2 linked regions of the Paraglaciecola sp. L3A3 genome follow. The protein of the gene in region 2 binds, or shares a complex with, the protein of the main gene of each other region. Links are inferred from orthologs where the notes say so. Each region holds a gene or a part of one and is shown on either strand. Other genes may lie near its edges. The genes, in order: trxB and trxA.

Region 1 (14,004 bases), 1.8 Mb from region 2 along the record:
CAAGGAGTGAAGTCATTTAATTAAATTTCATTATTATTGTAAATTGTTGACAACTTTGCTAGTTTGCATTTTTTGAGAGATATAGTGCCAACATCATCCAGCCCTAAATTTTTTGCTTAATCTAAGAGGTAGTTACATGAAAATACTGTTGTTTATACCGATATTATTGTCCTTATCCTGCAGTGATAATAATGAACAAGTAACCCATTCAAATGATAATTTGTTGCAGGTATTACAGGATTTTGAGGCGGATACATTGCAAGCTGATCTTGTTTTATCCGCAGCTGAAGGAAAATTGGTACAAACAAATAGCAAAGCCCTCAATGTTAAATTTTTAGCGAAGGATAATCTTCACTCATCCGTTATTTTAAAACCCCAAATACCTTATGACTGGAGTCAATATCAAGATTTTAACCTTGCTTTAGACATCAGTAACCAAGGCAAACACTCAGTACAATTATTTCTAGATATTACAGATAAACACGGCGCTAATTACACTCGCAGTGTCAGTATCCCTATTGGTTCAGCTAAAACCTACTACGCCAAATTAGCAGGCCATGATTTGGCTACCCCCGAAGATAGAGGTGACATTGAATTAAATTTTTTATCTGGCTTGAGAAATAACCCAGAGACCTGGCAATCGGATGATGTTCAGTTTATTTCTCTTTGGGGCAAGAAAAATCTAGATGTGAGCGGGATAACTAAAGTTGAGTTAAGTGTGCAATATGCTTTGTTTGATAAAGAAGTTACTATCGATAACATTCGCTTACGTAAAAACCCAACACAAGATAAAGAGTTTTTAACTGGCATAGTCGATAAATTTGGACAAAGTGCTAAACAAGACTATCCAGGTAAAATACATTCACTTGAAGAACTAGCCGAAACTAAACGACAAGAAGCAAAGACCTTAAATGGGCAGTTGTTCTCACAACGCAGCAAGTTTAGTGGTTGGGCAAATGGTCCAAAACAACAGGGCACAGGATATTTCAGCACAGCTAAAGTCAATGGTAAATGGTCATTTATTGATCCTGATGGGTACCCTTATTTTGCTACAGGCCTTGATATTATCCGCTTAGGTGATGCTGCGACTATGACAGGTTATGATTTAGCCGACCCTAAAACTCGTAGTGGACGTCATGTTGCCTTAGATAAACGAGCCAATATGTTTGAGTGGTTACCAGAGGCTACTGATCCTCTTGCTACCCATTATGGTTATATAGGTAACAATCATTCGGGATCATTAGAAAAAGGCGAAACATTTAACTTTCAACGAGCTAATCTTGCAAGAAAATACGGCGAAAACTACGAGCAAAAGTGGTTAGACGTCACAGTTGACCGTATGATTAATTGGGGTTTTACCTCATTGGGAAATTGGACCTCACCTAAGTTATATAGCAACGATAAAGTGCCGTATTTTGCAAATGGCTGGATCCGTGGAAAGTATAAAACTGTTTCAAGTGGACAAGATTTTTGGGGGGCACTGCCTGATGTATTTGATCCGGTTTTTGCCCAAAGTGCCGATTTAACTGCACGTAGAGTAGCGGCAGAAGTTAACGACAACCCTTGGTGTGTTGGGGTATTTATTGATAACGAAAAAAGTTTTGGCCGCTCTGAAACTAAAAATAGTATCTACGGCATAGTGATTAATACTCTGACTCGCGATGGTGAAAATGTGCCAACTAAAGCGCACTTTACACAAATGATGAAAACTAAATACTCAAGCATTGAAAAATTAAATCAAGCTTGGGGTAAAACCATTGCAAGCTGGGATGAATTTAGTAAAGGTATTGATTCAAGCCTAGTGAATGAAATTCAAGAAGCGGATTATTCAGCTATGTTATTTGCTTACTCTGAAAAATATTTTAGTACGGTGAATCAGGCAGTGAAAAAGTATATGCCTAATCATCTGTATTTAGGGGCTAGGTTTCCAGTATGGGGAATGCCAATGGAAGCAGTAAAGGCATCGGCTCAGCATGTGGATGTGATCAGTTTTAATGCTTATAAAGAAGGACTTATTGCCAAACAATGGGATTTCTTAACTGAGTTAGATATGCCTGCCATTATTGGTGAATTTCATATGGGGGCGATGGATAGAGGTATGTTCCACCCTGGCATAGTCATAGCTTCAGATCAAAATGATCGAGCTAAAATGTTTAAAGACTATATGCATTCAGCTATTGACCATCCTAACTTTATCGGTGCACATTACTTTCAGTACGCAGATGGGCCATTAACAGGTAGAGCCTATGACGGTGAAAATTATAATATTGGTTTTATCTCGGTAACAGATAACCCATATACTGAAATGGTAGAAGCGGCTAAGTCACTGAATAAAGAGTTGTATCCTAGAAGGTTTAGCAAGTAGTCCTATTTCAATTAATAATGGGTATATATTTAAAAAGGGGGGAAGACAAAAGTCTTCCCCCCTTTTTAAATCGAATAGAGAATAAATTTTATTCTTGTGAATCTAAATACTTTTCTGCATCAAGGGCTGCCATACAGCCTGTACCTGCCGATGTGATGGCTTGGCGATAAATATGATCACTAACGTCACCTGCTGCAAACACACCTTCTACGCTGGTTTGAGTGGCATTACCTTCAGTACCACTTTGTACTTTAATGTAGCCATCTTTCATTTCTAACTCACCTTCAAAAATTGCAGTGTTAGGCTGATGACCGATTGCAATAAATACACCCATTAGATCCAGTTCTTCAGTGGCATCTGACTTAGTATCTTTGATACGTAAACCAGTAACACCCATATCATCACCTAATACTTCATCTAGTTGACGATCAAAATGTAGTGTCACATTGCCATTTTTAGCTTTCTCTAATAAACGATCAGCCAGTATCTTTTCACTTCTAAAAGAGTCACGTCTGTGGATTACGTGTACTTCAGAGGCAATATTAGATAAATATAAAGCTTCTTCTACAGCTGTGTTACCGCCACCTACCACTGCTACTTTTTGATTGCGATAGAAAAATCCATCGCAAGTGGCACAGGCTGATACACCTTTACCCATAAAAGCTGTTTCAGATTCCATGCCTAAATATTTGGCCGAAGCACCCGTACAAATAATTAAAGAATCACAGGTATATGTGCCTTGATCGCCTGTTAAAGTGAAAGGGCGTTTAGACAAGTCAGTTTTATTGATATGGTCGAAAATGATTTCTGTATCAAACTTTTCAGCATGTTTTTGCATGCGCACCATTAAATCTGGGCCCGTTAAACCATCTGGATCACCTGGCCAGTTTTCAACTTCTGTGGTAGTGGTTAATTGGCCACCTTGTTGAATGCCTGTCAATAACACAGGATTCAAATTAGCACGAGCGGCATAAACTGCAGCAGCATAACCAGCAGGGCCAGAGCCTAATATTAGTAATTTTACGTGTCTTGTTTCAGACATAATATTCTCCAAAATTTTTTCTAAGAGTGCTTAATACAAAAGGACTAAATTTTTATATTTGTTAGACATGTGGGCAACTATATTACTTTCAATGTTGTCAGAGTAGAACTAGCCAATATAACGTATATTTTTTTCTACAGTGTGAATACTATTAGCGGCAAACTATTTATTTTTTGATAATTTAATTTCGCACTCTTGGTATTTAACCGTTAGAATGTCTCACAAGTTTATAAAGGAGAAGTCAATTGGCAACCACAATCACATCTATGGTGAAAGACGGTCAGCAATATATGCAGACATGGCCAATGCAAAAACAACTTTATACTATGTTTCCTGAAGGTCGAGTGATTGCTGCGACTAAGCTGTCTATAACAGTTATGCCTGCATTAGCTGTGTTAACTGTTGCAATTATGTTGAATGCACAAGGTTATGAAAAATTGCCGCAAGCTATTGCCATAGGTGCTTTTTTTATGTCTTTACCTATGCAAGGTTTAATTTGGTTAGGTCATAGGTCAAATCAAATTTTACCGCCATCTCTCAAAGCTTGGTATTTAGATATACACCATAAAATGCAATTACAGGGTTGTGCGTTACAAAGTCCTAAAGCCAAACCTAAATATAGGGAATTGGCCAGTTTATTAAAAACGGCCTTTGATGAGTTAGATAAAGCATTTACTAAACGCTGGATGTAGTTAAAAAGAAAATAAACTTAGTGGTTGGAATGATGGCCCTTGTTATTATTCACCTCGACTCTGTGCCTACATCTTCATAACTGCTAAGTCGAAATCTTTTTATATTATTTTACTAGGGTTAAAACTGTCTGACATCGACGACAACAGTATTGTTGTTGCCCTCTAATAATCTTGTTATGCCTACGAATGCTCAATGGCACATGTCCACATAAACATTGATAAAAAAACTGCTTTCCTGCTACTTTTTTTACATCCATTTGGTGGTATGTCTGCCCATCTAAATTAAATAGTTGGCGCATCAAGGTTTTCCATTCTTTGCCATGGGGACGGACTTTACCAAATAAAGTAAATGCTAATAAGTGACAAACTTCGTGGGGTACTACTTCGTCTAGAAATGCAGTTAAATTATCATTCAACAATATTGGGTTAAAACGTAATTCGTTTTTTTGTAAACGGGCGCATCCTGCTATTTTTCCCCTTTGATTAAAAAAAATATCGGGGATAATAAAAGTATGAGAGAGCTGTTGGTTAGCATGAATAACACATTCTTTTACTTTATTGATAACCAATTGCTGGTTTTGATAGGACAAAAATATAGCGACCTTGCTTAAGAGTTACTGACAATTCGTGTATTTTAAATGATAATTCGTTAATAAACACGCCCTTTGTCAACAGGAACTCCCCTTATGGATATTAATCAACGCCGTTCATTGAACTTTAGATTTTTAGCAGAACCAACAGATGTCAATTTTGGTGGCAAGGTGCACGGTGGTATTGTGATGAAATGGATGGACCAAGTAGGTTATGCTTGTGCGGCACAATGGAGTGGTCGCTATTGTGTCACTGTGTCTATTGGTGGGATCCGCTTTAAACGTCCAATTTTAGTTGGGCAAATGGTTAATCTAAGAGCTAAAATTGTACATACTGGCAGAACCAGTATGCATATTTACATCGCTGTTTTAGCTACTGACCCTAAATTAAACGCTATGGTTGAAACGGGACATTGTATTATGGCTTTTGTGGCCAGTGATGAAGCGGGATACCCTGTTGAAGTACCCAGTTGGCAGCCCCAAACAGAAAGAGATTTAGCCCTAGAGCGTTATGCGATACAAGCTAAAGAATCCGCACAAAGTTTAGATAAAGAGTTACAAAATACCCCTAAGGAAGACTAATCTTCATCTTGTTAACTAAGCTTACTCCGGCATGACAAAGTCATATAACAAAAAGGGTAATTGTTAGACGTCATCTACGACACTACTTGCCTTTTATGCTTGAATGCTTTTAAAGTAGGCCTCTATTTGCTAAGTGGTTCTATACCTAATGAAAAAACTATTTGCCTGTGCATTGTTGATTTGTTGCTCAAGATTTTCCTATGGTTTTGAATTGCAATCTGTTTTAACTGAAATAGAACAGCCTACTGACCTGTTATTTTTACCTGATAGTAAACAGGAGTTATTGATTGCTGAAAAGAATGGAGGCTTGTTACTGGCTAACCTTGAAGATCAGTCACACAATACAATCTACACCTTTGATGTGCGGACTAAAAGTGAGATGGGCCTATTAGGTCTTACCTTACACCCTGACTTTAAAAGTAATGGTTATTTATTTGTTAATTATAATCCTAAGGAAGGTAAGCGTAGAACACGGATATCTCGTTTTAGACTTACCTTACTTGAACACAAAGGTTCACTTGATAATGAAAAGGTAATCTTAGAGGTTGAACAACCGTATGGTAATCATAATGCCGGGCAGCTGGCATTTGGCCCTGATGGTTATCTTTATGTTGGAATGGGAGATGGCGGCTCTGGTGGCGATCCTAAAGGTCATGGGCAAAACCGACAAACTTTATTGGGAACTATGTTACGCCTTGATATTAATACGCCAGACAATGTGCCGTACCAAATTCCCTCAGATAACCCATTTATTAATGATAAAGGCTCACTAGATGAAATATGGGCTTACGGTATCCGTAACCCTTGGCGTTTTACTTTTTATGGTGACAGTTTGATACTTGCCGATGTAGGACAAAATGAATTAGAAGAAGTGAATATTATTCATAAAGGCAAAAACTATGGTTGGAAAATCATGGAAGGTAACAAATGTTTTAAAGATAAAAAACAGAGCTGTGACAAAAGCCAATTTGAGCCGCCTTTGCTTACTTATGGTCGAGATGATGGTCAATCGATTACAGGTGGTGTGGTTTACAGTAAAGGCAGTGTTAAATCGCTAGTTAATCGGTATGTTTATGCTGATTATATTAGCGGCAAGATATGGTCTGTAAATTATCCCTCTTTTGGCGACAATCAACTTGAGGTAGATACTAATATATTTATTTCATCTTTTGCTTTAGATAACACAGGGGAATTGTATTTTACCGACTTTGCTACAGGTAAAATAATGAAAGTAGTTAACTAACCTGAATACTGGACAATCCAACGCCGCTAGGCACAAAAAGAGCGTTATCGAGAGGTTCGGCTTATCCAGTATTCAGGTTACTTATTCATATTGTGCTTCTATTGGCATCAAAGCCGCTTTGATTGTTTGTCCCCAAATTTGATAACCTTTGTTGTTTAAATGCAGATTATCTTTGATAAAAATATCATCCATTACCTCGCCTTCTGGTTGCAGCAGTGGAGTGGCCACATCTACGTAATATATAAGAGGGTCTGTATCAGCTATGGCTTTAAATCCTCGACTAACATCCACCGCCAATGGCCACAATGAATGACGTAATATGCTAGGTTTAACTGACAGTAGGTAAAAACGGGTATCCGGTAATGTACTGCGGACTTTACTAATAACTTGTTTCAGTTGGCTTAAAATTTTAGCTTTAGGAATAGGTGGTGATAAAGCTGTGTCATTATCGCCTTCATAAATCAATATAGCTCTAGGTTGATATTTAATCGCTACGCGGTCGATATAGTGCAGTAAGTCATTCATGTTGCTACCGCCAAAGCCACGAGAAATAACAGTTAAAGGTGCTAAATCAGCATGGACCTTGTTATTCCACATCTTAATACTGGAACTACCTGTCAATACTATGGCACCTTTGGGAGGCATTTTTATAGCATCTTGATTTTCAAACTTTTGGATCGATTGTTCAAAACGAGTTGGGTCTGGTGCTTGTGCGTATACGGACTGACAAATTGAGAAAAATACCAAGATAGAAATAATGATCTTAGTTAATTGTGATGGGGTGTTTTTCATAAGCTCAGCAATTTAATATCAAGTTGAAAATTTAAGCTAACAAATCTGGCAACAAAAAGCCTACTGCTTAATCAAAAATAGTAGGCTTTTAAGTTTATTGTTATCAAACTTGAAATCTGTTTATTTAATTACAACTCACAAGGCAAGCAGTAAGCGTATACACCTTTAGGGTCGTTAAGTTCTACCATAGCTTCAATATCCGCTGTTATTTCTTTGACCAGACTAATTAAGGTATAGCTAGTATCAGATTTAAATGCGCCGTCTAAGCTAACCGCTGTTTTTTGGAATAACTCCCGCCAAAACAGCTCACTTTTAGACAAATCACGTTGGATATATTGAGTATCATATTCAGTTAAATTAGCAAAATCAGCAGCGGCTTGGATACCATCTTGTAAATATCCTAACTCGTCTACCAAACCAATTTCTTTTGCTGTGCTACCAATCCATACACGGCCTTGAGCTATTTGATCGACTTGTTCTTTAGTCATATTACGATTGTTCGCAACTAGGGTAATAAATTTATCGTAACCATGTTCAATACCACGCTGCATGATTTGGCCCATTTTAGGATTTAGGCTACGAGTTACCCCCATGCCAGCAAACTCTGTGGTGCCAACCCCATCAGTATGAATACCCAGATAATCTAAAGTGTTTTCAAACGTCAGGAACATACCGAATATACCTATGGAGCCAGTAATGGTACTTGGTGCTGCAATGATCTTGTCTGCTCCTGCTGAAATCCAATAACCACCTGATGCCGCGTAAGTACTCATTACAGCAACTACTGGTTTGCCGGAGTTCTGTAAGTTTTCGACTTCTTGTCGAATAACTTCAGAAGCAAATGCGCTACCTCCAGGAGAATCAACATATAAAACGACAGATTTTATTGAGTCATCTAGGCGTGCCTTTCTAAGTAATTGAGCCGTACTATCGCCACCAATTGTGCCTGGTTTTTTGGTGCCATTTAATATGGTGCCTTTTGCTACAATAATGCCAACTTTTTTCACATCTTGAGGTTCAAAAGGGAAGGGGTTACTGATGACTTGTAAATAATTTTTATAAGAAATGGCGTTAAAGCCGGTATTGTCTTTGTTACTACCAACTATTGAAACAATTTCTTGCAGGGCTTCTTCACGGGTTTTTAGACCGTCAACCCAGCCGTATTGCAGCGCATATTTTGCGAAGTCGCCATCAACTTGTTCAAATTTTTCTAAAAAAGTATCAAGGTTCTCATCAAAGTTTGATACGTCTAAACCCCGAGCTTCAGCTACTTCAGCTTTGTATTGTTGCCACATAGCAGTTAACCAAGCTTTATTCGCCTCTTTAGCAGCATCAGACATGTCATCACGAATATAAGGTTCGACAGCCGATTTATAAGTACCCACTTTAAAAACGTGAGTCTGAGCCTTAAGATTTTCGATAGCAGATTTAAAATAAGTTCCGAAACGACCATATCCTTCAAACAACATAAAGCCCATAGGATTTAGGTATAAATGGTCTGCATGACTGGCTAGATAATATTGGTTCTGACTATAATAATCGCCAATCGCATAAATAGGTTTTTCACTTTCTTTAAAGTCATCAAGGGCAACCGCAATTTGTTCTAATTTATCTAAACCTGCACCACCTAAACCGTGTAAGTCTAAGACTAAGGCTTTGATACGGCGATCTTGTTTGGCATTGTGTAAAGTATGTAATACGTCTTGTAATAGTACTTCAGGATTTTCAGAATCTTGCTCAAGTGCTTCGCTAATAAATTCTTCGAAGGGATCGATTGCTTGTTTTTCGATAACTAAATCACCCTTTAGTTTTAAAACTAAAGCTGAACCTTGTGGCACTGTAATTTTGTTACCATCTTTACTCGCAACTGAAATAATTACGATGATGATCCCAATAAAAATAAGATTAAAAAATAATTTACGACTGAAGTTTAAAGCAGTCCAAATTCCGACGAATAAAGATTTCGTCCAACTTTTTCCAGATGACATAAAAGAATTATCACACTTTATTAATTAATAATAATGCATCCTATCTAAAATTGAGCTAATAGGGTATTTGCAAATGTAATTCTTTGTAACTTTTAAATCTAACTAAAAGAATATAGACTGGTCTGACTAGATAGCTAAGCAAGAGTAAAATCGCCCATGACACAAAATAAATATTTTCCTCACCTGTTTGAACCATTAGATTTAGGATTTACTCAATTAAAAAACCGTACATTAATGGGCTCTATGCATATTGGTTTAGAAGAGGAAAAAAATGGTAATGAAAAACTAGCTACATTTTACGGTGAACGTGCGGCGGCTGGTGTTGGTTTGATTGTTACTGGTGGAGTGAGCCCTAATCGTCAGGGCTGGTTATTACCTTTTGGTTCTAGAATGGCCAATAAGAGTCATGCTAAACATCACAGGGTGATCACCGAAACTGTGCATCAGCATCAAGGGAAGATATGTCTGCAAATTTTACATGCAGGTCGTTATGCTTATCATCCATTTAGTGTGGCCCCTTCGGCCATTCAATCCCCTATAAGTCCTTTTAAACCTTGGGCTTTGTCTAAAAGAGGGGTGTTATCTACTATTGAAGATTACGCAAATTGTGCTCATATGGCCAAACTAGCGGGTTATGACGGGGTTGAGGTGATGGGATCTGAAGGTTATTTAATTAATCAATTCCTCTGTACCAGGACCAATAAGCGCAATGACCAATGGGGAGGTAGCTTTAGTAACCGTGCACGTTTTGCTGTGTCGATAGTTGAGGCAATAAGACAAAGAATAGGCACCGATTTTATTATTATATTCCGTCTATCTATGTTGGACTTAGTCGAACAGGGCAGTAGTTGGCAGGAAGTGGTTAGCTTAGGTAAAATGATTGAACAAGCCGGAGCTACAATTATTAACACTGGCATAGGTTGGCATGAAGCCCGGGTGCCAACTATCAGCACTATGGTGCCAAGAGCCGCATTTTCTTGGGTAACTAAAAAGATGAAGGCGGAACTCAGTTTACCTTTAGTTACCACTAACCGAATTAATACACCTGAAATAGCCGAAAAGGTGTTGGCCGAAGGACATGCCGATATGGTCTCAATGGCCAGGCCCTTTTTAGCTGACGAAAAGTTTGTTGAAAAAGCATCACAGGGGAAAAGTGATCAAATTAATACCTGTATTGCTTGTAATCAAGCTTGTTTAGATCACGTGTTTAAACGTCAACGGGCGAGCTGTTTAGTTAACCCGAGAGCGGGTTACGAAACTGAATTAAATTTTCCAGTGACTAAGCATAAACAAAAAATTGCGGTCGTAGGCGCTGGGCCTGCTGGATTAGCCTTTAGTAGTTATGCAGCTGAGCGTGGACATGAAGTACATTTGTTTGATAAGCACCAAGAAATAGGTGGACAGTTTAATTACGCTAAACGTATTCCTGGTAAAGAAGAGTTTTATGAAACGATACGCTATTTTAAAAATAAACTTGACCGTGTTGGTGTGCGGTTACATTTAGAAAATACACAAACAGTCGACAGTTTAGTGGCGCAAGATTTTGATCAAGTGGTGTTGGCAACAGGCATAGTACCAAGACAATTAAATATTCCAGGCATAGAACATGCGAAAGTACTGAGTTATTTAGATGTGCTGCGAGATAACAAACCGGTCGGTAAAAAAGTAGCAGTGATTGGGGCGGGGGGTATAGGTTTTGATATAGCAGAATTTTTGGTAGAAAAAGAGTCATTGTCTACCCAAACTGATGAATGGTTAAAATCTTGGGGTATAGATAAAAACCATCAAGGCGATGGCGGTTTAATTGCAGCAGAAATCGAAGCGCCAGCCCGTGAAGTTTATTTACTACAGCGAAAAGACAGCAAAGTAGGCAAAGGCTTAGGTAAAACCACAGGCTGGATCCACCGTGCTTCCCTTACTCGTAAAAATGTGAAAATGATGGCCGGGGTAAATTATATAAAAATTGATGATCAAGGTTTACATATTGAAGTGAATGGTCAAGCTCAGTGTTTAATAGTGGACAATATCATTTTATGTGCAGGACAAGAGCCTTTACGAGAGTTACAGGCTGGTTTGTTGGAAAAGAATATTCGCACTCATTTAATTGGTGGCGCCGACTTGGCATCTGAATTAGATGCCAAGCGGGCAATTAGACAAGGGGCCGAATTGGCCGCAGTGATTTAATTTTAATTGACCTTAGGAATTAAGCTGCGGTCGCTGGGCTAGATGAAATTGTACTGTTAGCTTTATTACCTTTTAGTTTTTCCACCAATAAATAATTGATTGGTACTAAAATTAAGGTGATAAAAGTAGCAAATAAAATACCAAAACCTAAAGATACTGCCATAGGAATTAAGAATTGTGCCTGAGTTGATTTTTCAAATAACAAGGGCATAAGTCCAAAAAAGGTAGTTAAACTGGTCAACATTATAGGTCTAAATCTAGATGCCCCAGCCGTAAGTACCGCTTCAATTAAACTGCTACCTTCAAGTCGCTTCTTATTGATAAAATCAACTAAGACCAGTGAATCGTTTACAACCACGCCGACTAGAGCCAACATGCCTAATACACTCATTATGGTTAAATCCATGCCCATTATCCAATGGCCAATAACAGCGCCTATCATGCTAAATGGAATAACACTCATCACAATCAATGGTTGCACATAAGACTTAAACGGAATGGCGAGCAGGCCATAAATGGCAAAGAAAACCATCAACAAGCCAATTGACAAAGATGCGAAAGATTCTCTTTGTTCACGAGCTTCGCCTTCAAGTTTATAACTGACACCAGGGTATTGATTAACTAGCTCATCAACGTAATCTGTTAGTTCTGCTTGCAGCACTGTCATATTAGTTTTGTCTTTTTCAATGTCGGCGGTAACACTCACTGTACGGAAACGGTCAATACGTCTAATTTGTGAGGGACTTTTTCCTGGTGTCAGTGTCGCCACATGGGCCAATGGTACTGTGCCACCACTAGGCAGTTTAATCAGTATATTTTGTAGATCAGAAATAGAATGCCTTTCTTCTATCGGTAATCGCACCATTACCCGCACATCATCTCGTCCTCTTTGGATACGCTGTACTTGGCTGCCAAAAAAGGCGTTTCTCACTTGATTAGAAATATTAACTCTAGTTAGACCTAAAGCATTACCTTGCTGAGTGAGCTCAATCTGTAGTTCTTCCTTACCGTCAGACATACTATCAGCAATATCAAATACAGTAGGGTAGGTGCTTAAATGTTGTTTTATTTGATCGGCTACTTCTTGCAAAGTGCTTTGCGAATTGCCAATTAATTGTACGTCTATAGGATCTGAGGAACGGCCTATTTCGGCCCTAAAAGTCACACTTTCTGCACCGGGGATTTCACCAATTAAGCCTCGCCATTCTTGGACTAATTGAGCTGAAGTGATAGAGGATTCTCTACTTTCTGGAGGGGTAATTTCGAATCTGACCGAGCCAGTATTGGCTGAACCTCCTCGGCCACCAGTTGAGGCCAGAATATTTAATACGATACTTTCGCCTGATTCTTTATCCGTATATTTTTCTTTAAGATCATGTGCTTTATCTGCCATCTTGACAATATACTTATTGGTCACATCAAATGTAGTACCCGTTGTCATTGTCAAGGTGGCTCTTACTGTCTCACTGGGTATACGAGGAAAAAATACAAACTTTGTCCAGCCACTCATCAGTAAGGTGGTAATGATCACAAACGTACCAATAAACAGCGATAATGTGGCTAATTTGTGGCGTAAGCATAAACCTAGTAATGGTTGGTAATACACTAATATGGCTTTTTCAAATCCGTCAGCGAATTTTTGTTGCCATATTTGTAAGCGATTTCGAGACTCTTCTTTTTCGTCTCGCAACTTTAAGTATTTTAAGTGAGAGGGCAAAACAAATTTAGACTCTATCAAGGAAAATAGGAGTACGGGTATAACGATAACGGGAATTTGCGCAAATAAAGCACCACGGCCACCTTCCATAAAGGCGAAGGGTAAAAATGCCACTATTGTGGTCAAAATACCAAAGGTCACAGGTGTCGCGACTTCTTGAGTACCTCGAATAGCCGCTTCTTCACCGGATTCGGCGGTTCGCATATGAGTGTATATGTTCTCGCCGGTAACTATTGCATCGTCGACCACTATCCCCAATACCAGTATGAAGCCAAATAAACTAATCACATTGAGGGTTACGTCAAAGATAGGCATAGCTAAAAATGCGCCCATAAATGATACGGGTATACCAATAAACACCCATAATGCTATGGCTGGGCGCAAAAATAAGGTTAACAGTAACAATACTAATATACCGCCTTGAATGGCGCTGCCGGTTAGAGTGGCAATTCGATTTTTAACAATCTGTGAGTCGTCGTCCCAATAACTGAGTTCGTAACCTAATGGCAAACTGGCTTGTTTTTCTTGAATGTAGTCTTTAACTTTAGTTGCCACTTCTACTGCACTTTGTTGACCAATACGATAGACATCAATAAAAGCGGCTTGTTTACCGTTAAAACGAGTGCGAATAGGGGTTTCTTCAAAGTCATCTTTGATTTCGGCAATGTCTTTTAGACGTAATATAGAGCCATCTTGATTGGTCAGAATAGGAATATTACTGAATTCATCCTTACGATAAGCCTGACCTTTGGAACGAATTAACACATCGCCTCCATCAGTCTTTATATTCCCAGCTGATATGTCTTGAC
Region 2 (7,695 bases):
GCCGGCATTTCTTGTTTATACCATTTTCACTAAGTTTGTGATCTAATTGAGTTATGTATTCTTATCTTAATTCTTCTCATGCATAGCTTAAAAAATATCGATTTTTCGACACTCATAGCGAAGGAAAAAAATGCTCGGATGCGAGTCAGATTAATGGCCCTTTCACATATTCAACAAGGCGTTAATCGCACGCAAGCGGCTCGGTATCTGCACGTCAGCCGTAGAATGGTGAATGAGTGGGTGAAGCGCTTCAACCAAGATGGTTTGGACGGATTAAAGGAAAAGCCGCGCTCTGGTCGGCCTTGTGCTTTATCAGCTGAGCAACTGCAGACGTTGAAAATTTACATTGAGTCTCATGCCATAAAACCTGATGGTGGAAGGCTCAAAGGCACACTCATCATTGACTATGTGAAGCAAGAATTTGGTATTACCTATGGCCTGACTAACATATATCGTCTACTGCATCAGCTAGGGTTTTCTTGGATAACCAGTCGCTCTAAGCACCCTAAGCAGTCCCAAGAAGCTCAAGACGAGTTTAAAAAAACTGCAGATTGAAACGATCAAATTGATCCCAGGCCATGTCACACTGGATAAAGTCGATATTTGGTTTCAAGATGAGGCTAGAATAGGTCAACAGAACACCACTACACGTTTATGGGCGAACAAAGGTAGTCGCCCTAGAGCGGTCAAGCAACAACAGTTTGAGTATGCGCATTTATTTGGGGCTGTATGCCCAGCGACAGGTGAAACGGAAGCCTTGATAACCCCTGTGGTGAACAAAGACATTATGAGACAGCATTTAGAGTTGATATCCAAGCGTACTCAGCCTGGCCGCCATGCACTGGTGATAATGGACGGTGCGGGTTGGCATACAGACGATATTGCGCATGACCTAGATAATACCAATCACGATAATTAATTTCCCACCTGTGCCCAATTTCTGGCGCACAATTTGATAACCTTTTCTTTATCGCTGATAAAGTTATTCCATGCCCGACTGCATTGTATGACAATATCCTCATAGCTATCAAAGCATTGATTGGCCAACTCATTTTGCCTAAGCCATTGCCATACCTGCTCGATTGGGTTTAGCTCTGGAGAATAGGGCGGAAGCTTGATGATACTCACGTTATCTAGGTCATGCGCAATATCGTCTGTATGCCAACCCGCACCATCCATAATCACTACTGCATAGCGATCCAGTTGTGTGCGATTTGATATTAATTGTAAATGTTGTCTCATAATGTCTTTGTTCACCACAGGGGTTATCAAGGCTTCTGTTTCACCTGTCGCTGGGCATACAGCCCCAAATAAATGCGCATACTCAAACTGTTGTTGCTTGACCGCTCTAGGGCGACTACCTTTGTTCGCCCATAAACGTGTAGTGGTGTTCTGTTGACCTATTCTAGCCTCATCTTGAAACCAAATATCGACTTTATCCAGTGTGACATGGCCTGGGATCAATTTGATCGTTTCAATCTGCAGTTTTTTTAAACTCGTCTTGAGCTTCTTGGGACTGCTTAGGGTGCTTAGAGCGACTGGTTATCCAAGAAAACCCTAGCTGATGCAGTAGACGATATATGTTAGTCAGGCCATAGGTAATATCAAATTCTTGCTTCACATAGTCAATGATGAGTGTGCCTTTGAGCCTTCCACCATCAGGTTTTATGGCATGAGACTCAATGTAAATTTTCAACGTCTGCAGTTGCTCAGCTGATAAAGCACAAGGCCGACCAGAGCGCGGCTTTTCCTTTAATCCGTCCAAACCATCTTGGTTGAAGCGCTTCACCCACTCATTCACCATTCTACGGCTGACGTGCAGATACCGAGCCGCTTGCGTGCGATTAACGCCTTGTTGAATATGTGAAAGGGCCATTAATCTGACTCGCATCCGAGCATTTTTTTCCTTCGCTATGAGTGTCGAAAAATCGATATTTTTTAAGCTATGCATGAGAAGAATTAAGATAAGAATACATAACTCAATTAGATCACAAACTTAGTGAAAATGGTATAAGGTGAGTATCATCAAGCTTCCGCCCTATTCTCCAGAGCTAAACCCAATCGAGCAGGTATGGCAATGGCTTAGGCAAAATGAGTTGGCCAATCAATGCTTTGATAGCTATGAGGATATTGTCATACAATGCAGTCGGGCATGGAATAACTTTATCAGCGATAAAGAAAAGGTTATCAAATTGTGCGCCAGAAATTGGGCACAGGTGGGAAATTAATTATCGTGATTGGTATTACTTCTTTTTGCTGTTGAAAAGAAGTAAATCGGGTCGCAGGGATGCGGCTTGAAAAAAGGCATGGATGCCGTACGCGAAGCGTATAGTAAGCGCAGCGCATGCTTAGTTCGCGAAGCGTATAGTGTGCAAAGCACATAAGTGAACGAAGTGAATAATCTTTGTGAGCAAAGCGAATGCTTTTAAAAATAAAAATGGTGCCGACTACCGGAGTCGAACTGCTATGAGGCTTAGCTACTGATTACAAGTCAGTTTGAGATGATCTGAAGAAAAAATGGTGCCGACTACCGGAGTCGAACTGGTGACCTACTGATTACAAGTCAGTTGCTCTACCAACTGAGCTAAGTCGGCACTGTTTTTTACTTCAAGTGACGCTACTTTCAGGTTGTTGGTAAACTACCTTATTAGGCGGTTAGCCCCGAAAGCGAGCGCTATTCTATTCACAAATAAAATTTTGTCAAACAAATAACGCAATTAGTTTTCAACTGCTTAAAACTGCGCCAATCTTGCGGCTTCGTCTTTGAGCATGGGGAAAAATTCTTCAGGCAAATATTCAACCAATGCTTGTATGCTTTTCGATAACTCTTTGTAGTTATCTGCGCAAAGATTGAAATGCCCCATCTTACGCTTAACTCTTGGCGTTTTACCATACCAATGAAGGTGGCAACCAGGGATACTCAACATATCTCTGTTGAAGTCTTTACAGCCAATAATATTAATCATCGCTGTAGTACGTGTGACTTTAGTCGAACCTAAAGGTAGTCCTCTGACCGCACGTAAATGGTTTTCGAATTGACAGGTCTCTGCACCTTGCATGGTCCAATGCCCAGAATTATGCACCCTAGGGGCGATTTCATTCACCAACAACTGCTGACCCATTTGGAAAAATTCAACCGCCAATACACCCACGTAATCTAGAGATTCGGCTAACTTAGTGAAAATTTCTTGGGCTTGCAGATTTAGATCTTCATCGATATTAGTTGCTGGGGCGATAGAGACATGCAATTGGCCTTCGTAATGTAGGTTTTCCGCTAAAGGGTAAAATGCGATATCGCCAGCTTGATTACGCACAGCAACTAACGAGACTTCCCGTTCAAAAGACAGCATTTTTTCTACAATTAAGGGCACTTCATTTAGATCTAATTTTGCCAAATGTCTTTTTAAATCAGGCAACTGTGACTTGTCTTTTAAGCGCCATTGGCCATAACCATCATAACCATCACGACTGGCTTTGATAATGAGTTTTTCACCCAACTTATCAATTGCTGCATCAAGTTGATCTACTTCAGTGACAATAGAAAAGGGACAATTAGCGATACCTAGTTTTTCCAATAACTTTTTTTCACGTACTCTATCAGCACCAGTTAATATGGCTTCGGCACTAGGTTTTAATTTATTGCTAGCGTGTACTGTTTCAAGTAACGCTTCAGGTATATGTTCAAATTCAACTGTGACAACATTCGCTTCTTCTATAGCTGTATCTAAAGAACAATTGACAACATTTTTACTGATAGGATCAACTATTTTATTATCAGCGACATCCACAGCCTGTACTGTTAACCCCAGAGGATGACCCGCTAAAGCCATCATTCTTGCTAGTTGTCCAGAACCTAATACTAAAATACTCATATCACACGACTCACGGCAATTCTAAAGCGGGTTGGGCTAAAACTGTGGCGGTTTGTTCAGCTCGGAATGTCTTAATGGCTGCTGATACTTTAGTGTCTTGCAAAGCTATAATTTGTGCAGCTAATAAACCAGCATTCGCCGCACCCGCTTCACCTATAGCTAAGGTCCCAACTGCCACGCCTTTTGGCATCTGCACAATAGATAACAAAGAATCAATACCATTAAGTTGACTTGAACGCACTGGCACACCAAATACAGGCAAATGGGTATGAGCAGCTATCATGCCAGGTAAATGTGCGGCACCACCCGCACCACCAATGATCACTTGAAAGCCTAAATCAGCGGCTTGTTCAGCGAACTCGGTTAAAAGCTGAGGTGTACGGTGAGCTGAAACAACTTTGGCTTCGTAATCAACGCCAAGCTTTTCTAACATAAGAGCAGCTTGCTGCATGGTTGGCCAATCTGATTTTGAACCCATCACTATTGCCACTTTAGGCATAACTTTTCTCGCTTAAATTAATTCTAAGTTGAGTGGACATAGATTTATAAAATCTGCTATGTCCCTAAAATTTGAAGCTGGCTATTGTAGCCCATTGCTATTCGCTAAGAAACCTTAAGCCGTATCGTGACAATTAACAAAACCAGTGGGTCTGTAAAATACGAATGGTCTTACAAGCTTTATAAATAGCAGTCGCTTTAAAATAAAAAATCCGCCCAAGGTTTCCCGCGGGCGGATTGTAAACGTTAAATATGTTTAACTTTTTTGTCTACGCATGGCAGTGAAAAACTCATCATTGGTTTTTGTCATTGACAATTTACCAATCAAAAATTCCATTGCATCAATTTCAGACATTTCATGTACGATTTTACGTAAAATCCACATTTTCTGTAATTCATCTTGGGTAGTCAGTAATTCTTCACGACGAGTACCTGAGCGATTGTAATCAATAGCTGGGAATACACGTTTTTCTGCAATTTTACGATTCAGGTGTAATTCCATATTACCTGTACCTTTAAATTCTTCGTAGATAACTTCGTCCATTTTAGAACCTGTATCTATCAGTGCAGTAGCGATAATGGTTAAACTACCACCTTCTTCAATATTACGAGCAGCGCCAAAGAAACGCTTGGGTTTGTGTAATGCATTGGCATCAACACCACCTGTTAGCACTTTACCTGATGAAGGAATAACAGTGTTATATGCTCTAGCTAAACGGGTGATTGAGTCTAATAAAATCACCACGTCTTTTTTATGTTCAACTAAACGCTTGGCTTTTTCGATTACCATTTCAGCTACTTGCACATGGCGACTAGCTGGCTCATCAAAAGTAGAGGCAATGACTTCGCCGCGAACAAGGCGTTGCATTTCAGTTACTTCTTCTGGACGTTCGTCAATTAATAATACCATTAACAAACATTCTGGATGGTTGGCCGCTATTGATTGAGCAATATTTTGTAATAATAAAGTTTTACCCGCTTTTGGCGGTGCCACTATCAAACCACGTTGGCCACGGCCAATAGGAGAAGCTAAATCTAAAACTCGTGCGGTGATATCTTCACTACTACCATTGCCACGTTCCATAGTTAAACGTTCGTTGGCATGTAAGGGAGTTAAGTTTTCGAATAAAATTTTATTACGAGAATTTTCTGGGCGGTCGTAGTTTACTTCGGCTATTTTTAACAGGGCAAAGTAACGTTCGCTGTCTTTTGGTGGGCGAATTTTCCCAGCTATGGTGTCGCCAGTACGTAAGTTAAAACGTCTAATTTGACTTGGCGATACATAGATATCATCAGGCCCAGCTAAATAAGATGAATCATTGGAACGCAAGAAGCCAAAGCCGTCTTGAAGAATTTCCAATACACCGTTGCCAAATATATCTTCACCGCTTTTGGCGTGAGATTTTAAAATGGAAAAGATGATGTCTTGTTTACGTGCACGAGCCATATTTTCTAGCTTCATTTCTTCGGCTAGACTTACGAGTTCGCTGATCGGTTTATTCTTGAGTTCCGTTAGGTTCATAATTGGTGGGTCTTTTTTGCTAAAAGCTTGGCTTTACAGCCAAGTTTGATTGAATGATTCAATGGTATTTACTTATTTACTATTTTTGAGTTGAGCAAAACTAAAATACAAGGTCTGTTCAGGTAAGAACATGATAAAACTTAGCATCAAAAATCAACTTAGTCTAGAAAATTGTTTGCTATGTAATCAACTCAGTTAATTTTTTGTATCTTAATACAACTAATTACAGGCTTATTGCTATAAATTTAGATAAAAATAAAAAACTCAGTTTCAAGTTGTAACTGAGTTTTTTATTATTCAAGCACTATACTGGAACTAAATATTTTCGTTCAAGAACTCAACTAATTGCGCTTTAGATAATGCGCCCACTTTAGTTGCAGCAACATTTCCATCTTTGAATAATAACAAAGTGGGGATACCTCTGATGCCATACTTTGGTGGTGTTTCGTTATTTTCGTCGACATTCAGCTTGCCAACTGTTAACTTGCCTTCAAATTCGTCAGCAATTTCATGCAAAATTGGCGCGATCATTTTACAGGGGCCACACCATTCGGCCCAAAAGTCAACTAACACAGGACCAGCAGCATTGATAACATCGGCCTCGAAACTATCGTCAGACAAGGTGATAATTTTGTCGCTCATTTTTTTCTCCGTAATTTTTTCTGTTGCTGTAAATATTTCAGCGCGGTTATGATTGTTATATAGAAACTGGTTTTTAATGCAAGCAATGATAAGCTATAAGCTATGCAAACTACACACTTAACCGATACACATTTTTCAGATTTAGCCATAAATAAGCAGGTTATTGAGGCATTGTCTGCCGCCAACTTTAATCACTGCACCCCTATTCAGGCTTTGAGTTTACCGCCATTACTGGAAGGTAATGACATCGCGGGCCAGGCACAAACAGGAACAGGCAAAACTATCGCTTTTTTAGTTGCGACTTTCCACTATTTGTTGTCTAACCCACAAGACTCAAAACGTCAACCTAGGGCTATTATTATGGCTCCGACTCGTGAACTAGCAGTGCAAATTTTTAACGATGCAGAATTGCTTAGTAAACATACGGGTTTATCCCTTGGCTTGATTTATGGGGGCGAAGGTTACCAAAGTCAACGTGAAAAGTTACAAGAAGGTGTAGATATTATTATCGGCACCACAGGTCGTATTATCGACTACTACAAACAAAACATATTTTCATTAGAGGGTATACAAGTAGCTGTGTTGGATGAAGCCGACAGAATGTTTGATTTAGGCTTCATTAAAGATATACGCTATTTATTCCGCAGAATGCCCAAACCAACTGAACGTTTGAGCATGTTATTCTCGGCTACATTATCTTATCGCGTGCAAGAATTAGCATACGAACATATGGATAATCCTACCCATGTGCAAATAGAACCCGAGCGTAAAACCGCTGAGCGCGTGAAAGAAGAGTTATTCTATCCGTCTGACGAAGATAAGCCTTATTTACTATTAACTTTGATGGAAGAAGAGTGGCCTGAAAAAGCCATTGTTTTTGCCAACACTAAGCACAGCTGTGAAAGGGTGACCGATTGGTTGCAAGCAGATAATCATAGAGTAGGTTTGTTGAGTGGTGATGTACCGCAAAATAAACGTTTAAAAATTCTCGAAGACTTCACTTCTGGTAATGTTGATATACTAGTAGCCACTGATGTCGCAGCACGCGGATTACATATCGCTTCAGTTAGCCATGTATTCAATTATGATTTACCTGACGATGCTGAAGATTATGTTCACCGTATAGGTAGAACAGGCCGGGCTGGACAAAGTGGCAGCTCT

Evidence for each region.
Region 1: the proteins of trxA (region 2) and trxB are in contact, whole or in part, in a crystal structure (PDB 1F6M), measured with the Escherichia coli proteins. The link is inferred for Paraglaciecola sp. L3A3 from one-to-one orthologs.

The regions. Positions count from the first base shown.
Region 1 is NZ_CP047023.1:2,971,010-2,985,013, reverse strand. Bases 1,431-4,420 are described here. They hold trxB (thioredoxin-disulfide reductase), read right to left. Parts: upstream 3,408-4,420; coding sequence 2,454-3,407; downstream 1,431-2,453. Other genes in these bases: GQR87_RS12450 (SprT family zinc-dependent metalloprotease), read right to left, coding at 4,204-4,420; yfbV (terminus macrodomain insulation protein YfbV), read left to right, coding at 3,674-4,099; GQR87_RS12465 (beta-galactosidase), read left to right, coding at 1,431-2,365. Outside these bases: more of GQR87_RS12465, read left to right, coding at 137-1,430; more of GQR87_RS12450, read right to left, coding at 4,421-4,689; GQR87_RS12445 (acyl-CoA thioesterase), read left to right, coding at 4,786-5,271; GQR87_RS12440 (sorbosone dehydrogenase family protein), read left to right, coding at 5,420-6,514; GQR87_RS12435 (GDSL-type esterase/lipase family protein), read right to left, coding at 6,596-7,306; signal peptide peptidase SppA, read right to left, coding at 7,435-9,294; GQR87_RS12425 (NADPH-dependent 2,4-dienoyl-CoA reductase), read left to right, coding at 9,451-11,478; GQR87_RS12420 (efflux RND transporter permease subunit), read right to left, coding at 11,498-14,004.
Region 2 is NZ_CP047023.1:4,800,885-4,808,579, forward strand. What follows is about bases 4,872-7,695. They hold trxA (thioredoxin TrxA), read right to left. Parts: upstream 6,535-7,695; coding sequence 6,208-6,534; downstream 4,872-6,207. Other genes in these bases: rho (transcription termination factor Rho), read right to left, coding at 4,872-5,892; rhlB (ATP-dependent RNA helicase RhlB), read left to right, coding at 6,637-7,695. In the rest of the region: GQR87_RS19890 (IS630 family transposase), read left to right, coding at 79-555; GQR87_RS19895 (transposase), read left to right, coding at 566-919; GQR87_RS19915 (5-(carboxyamino)imidazole ribonucleotide synthase), read right to left, coding at 2,733-3,872; purE (5-(carboxyamino)imidazole ribonucleotide mutase), read right to left, coding at 3,883-4,371; more of rho, read right to left, coding at 4,627-4,871. UniProt on the Escherichia coli protein: Participates in various redox reactions through the reversible oxidation of its active center dithiol to a disulfide and catalyzes dithiol-disulfide exchange reactions.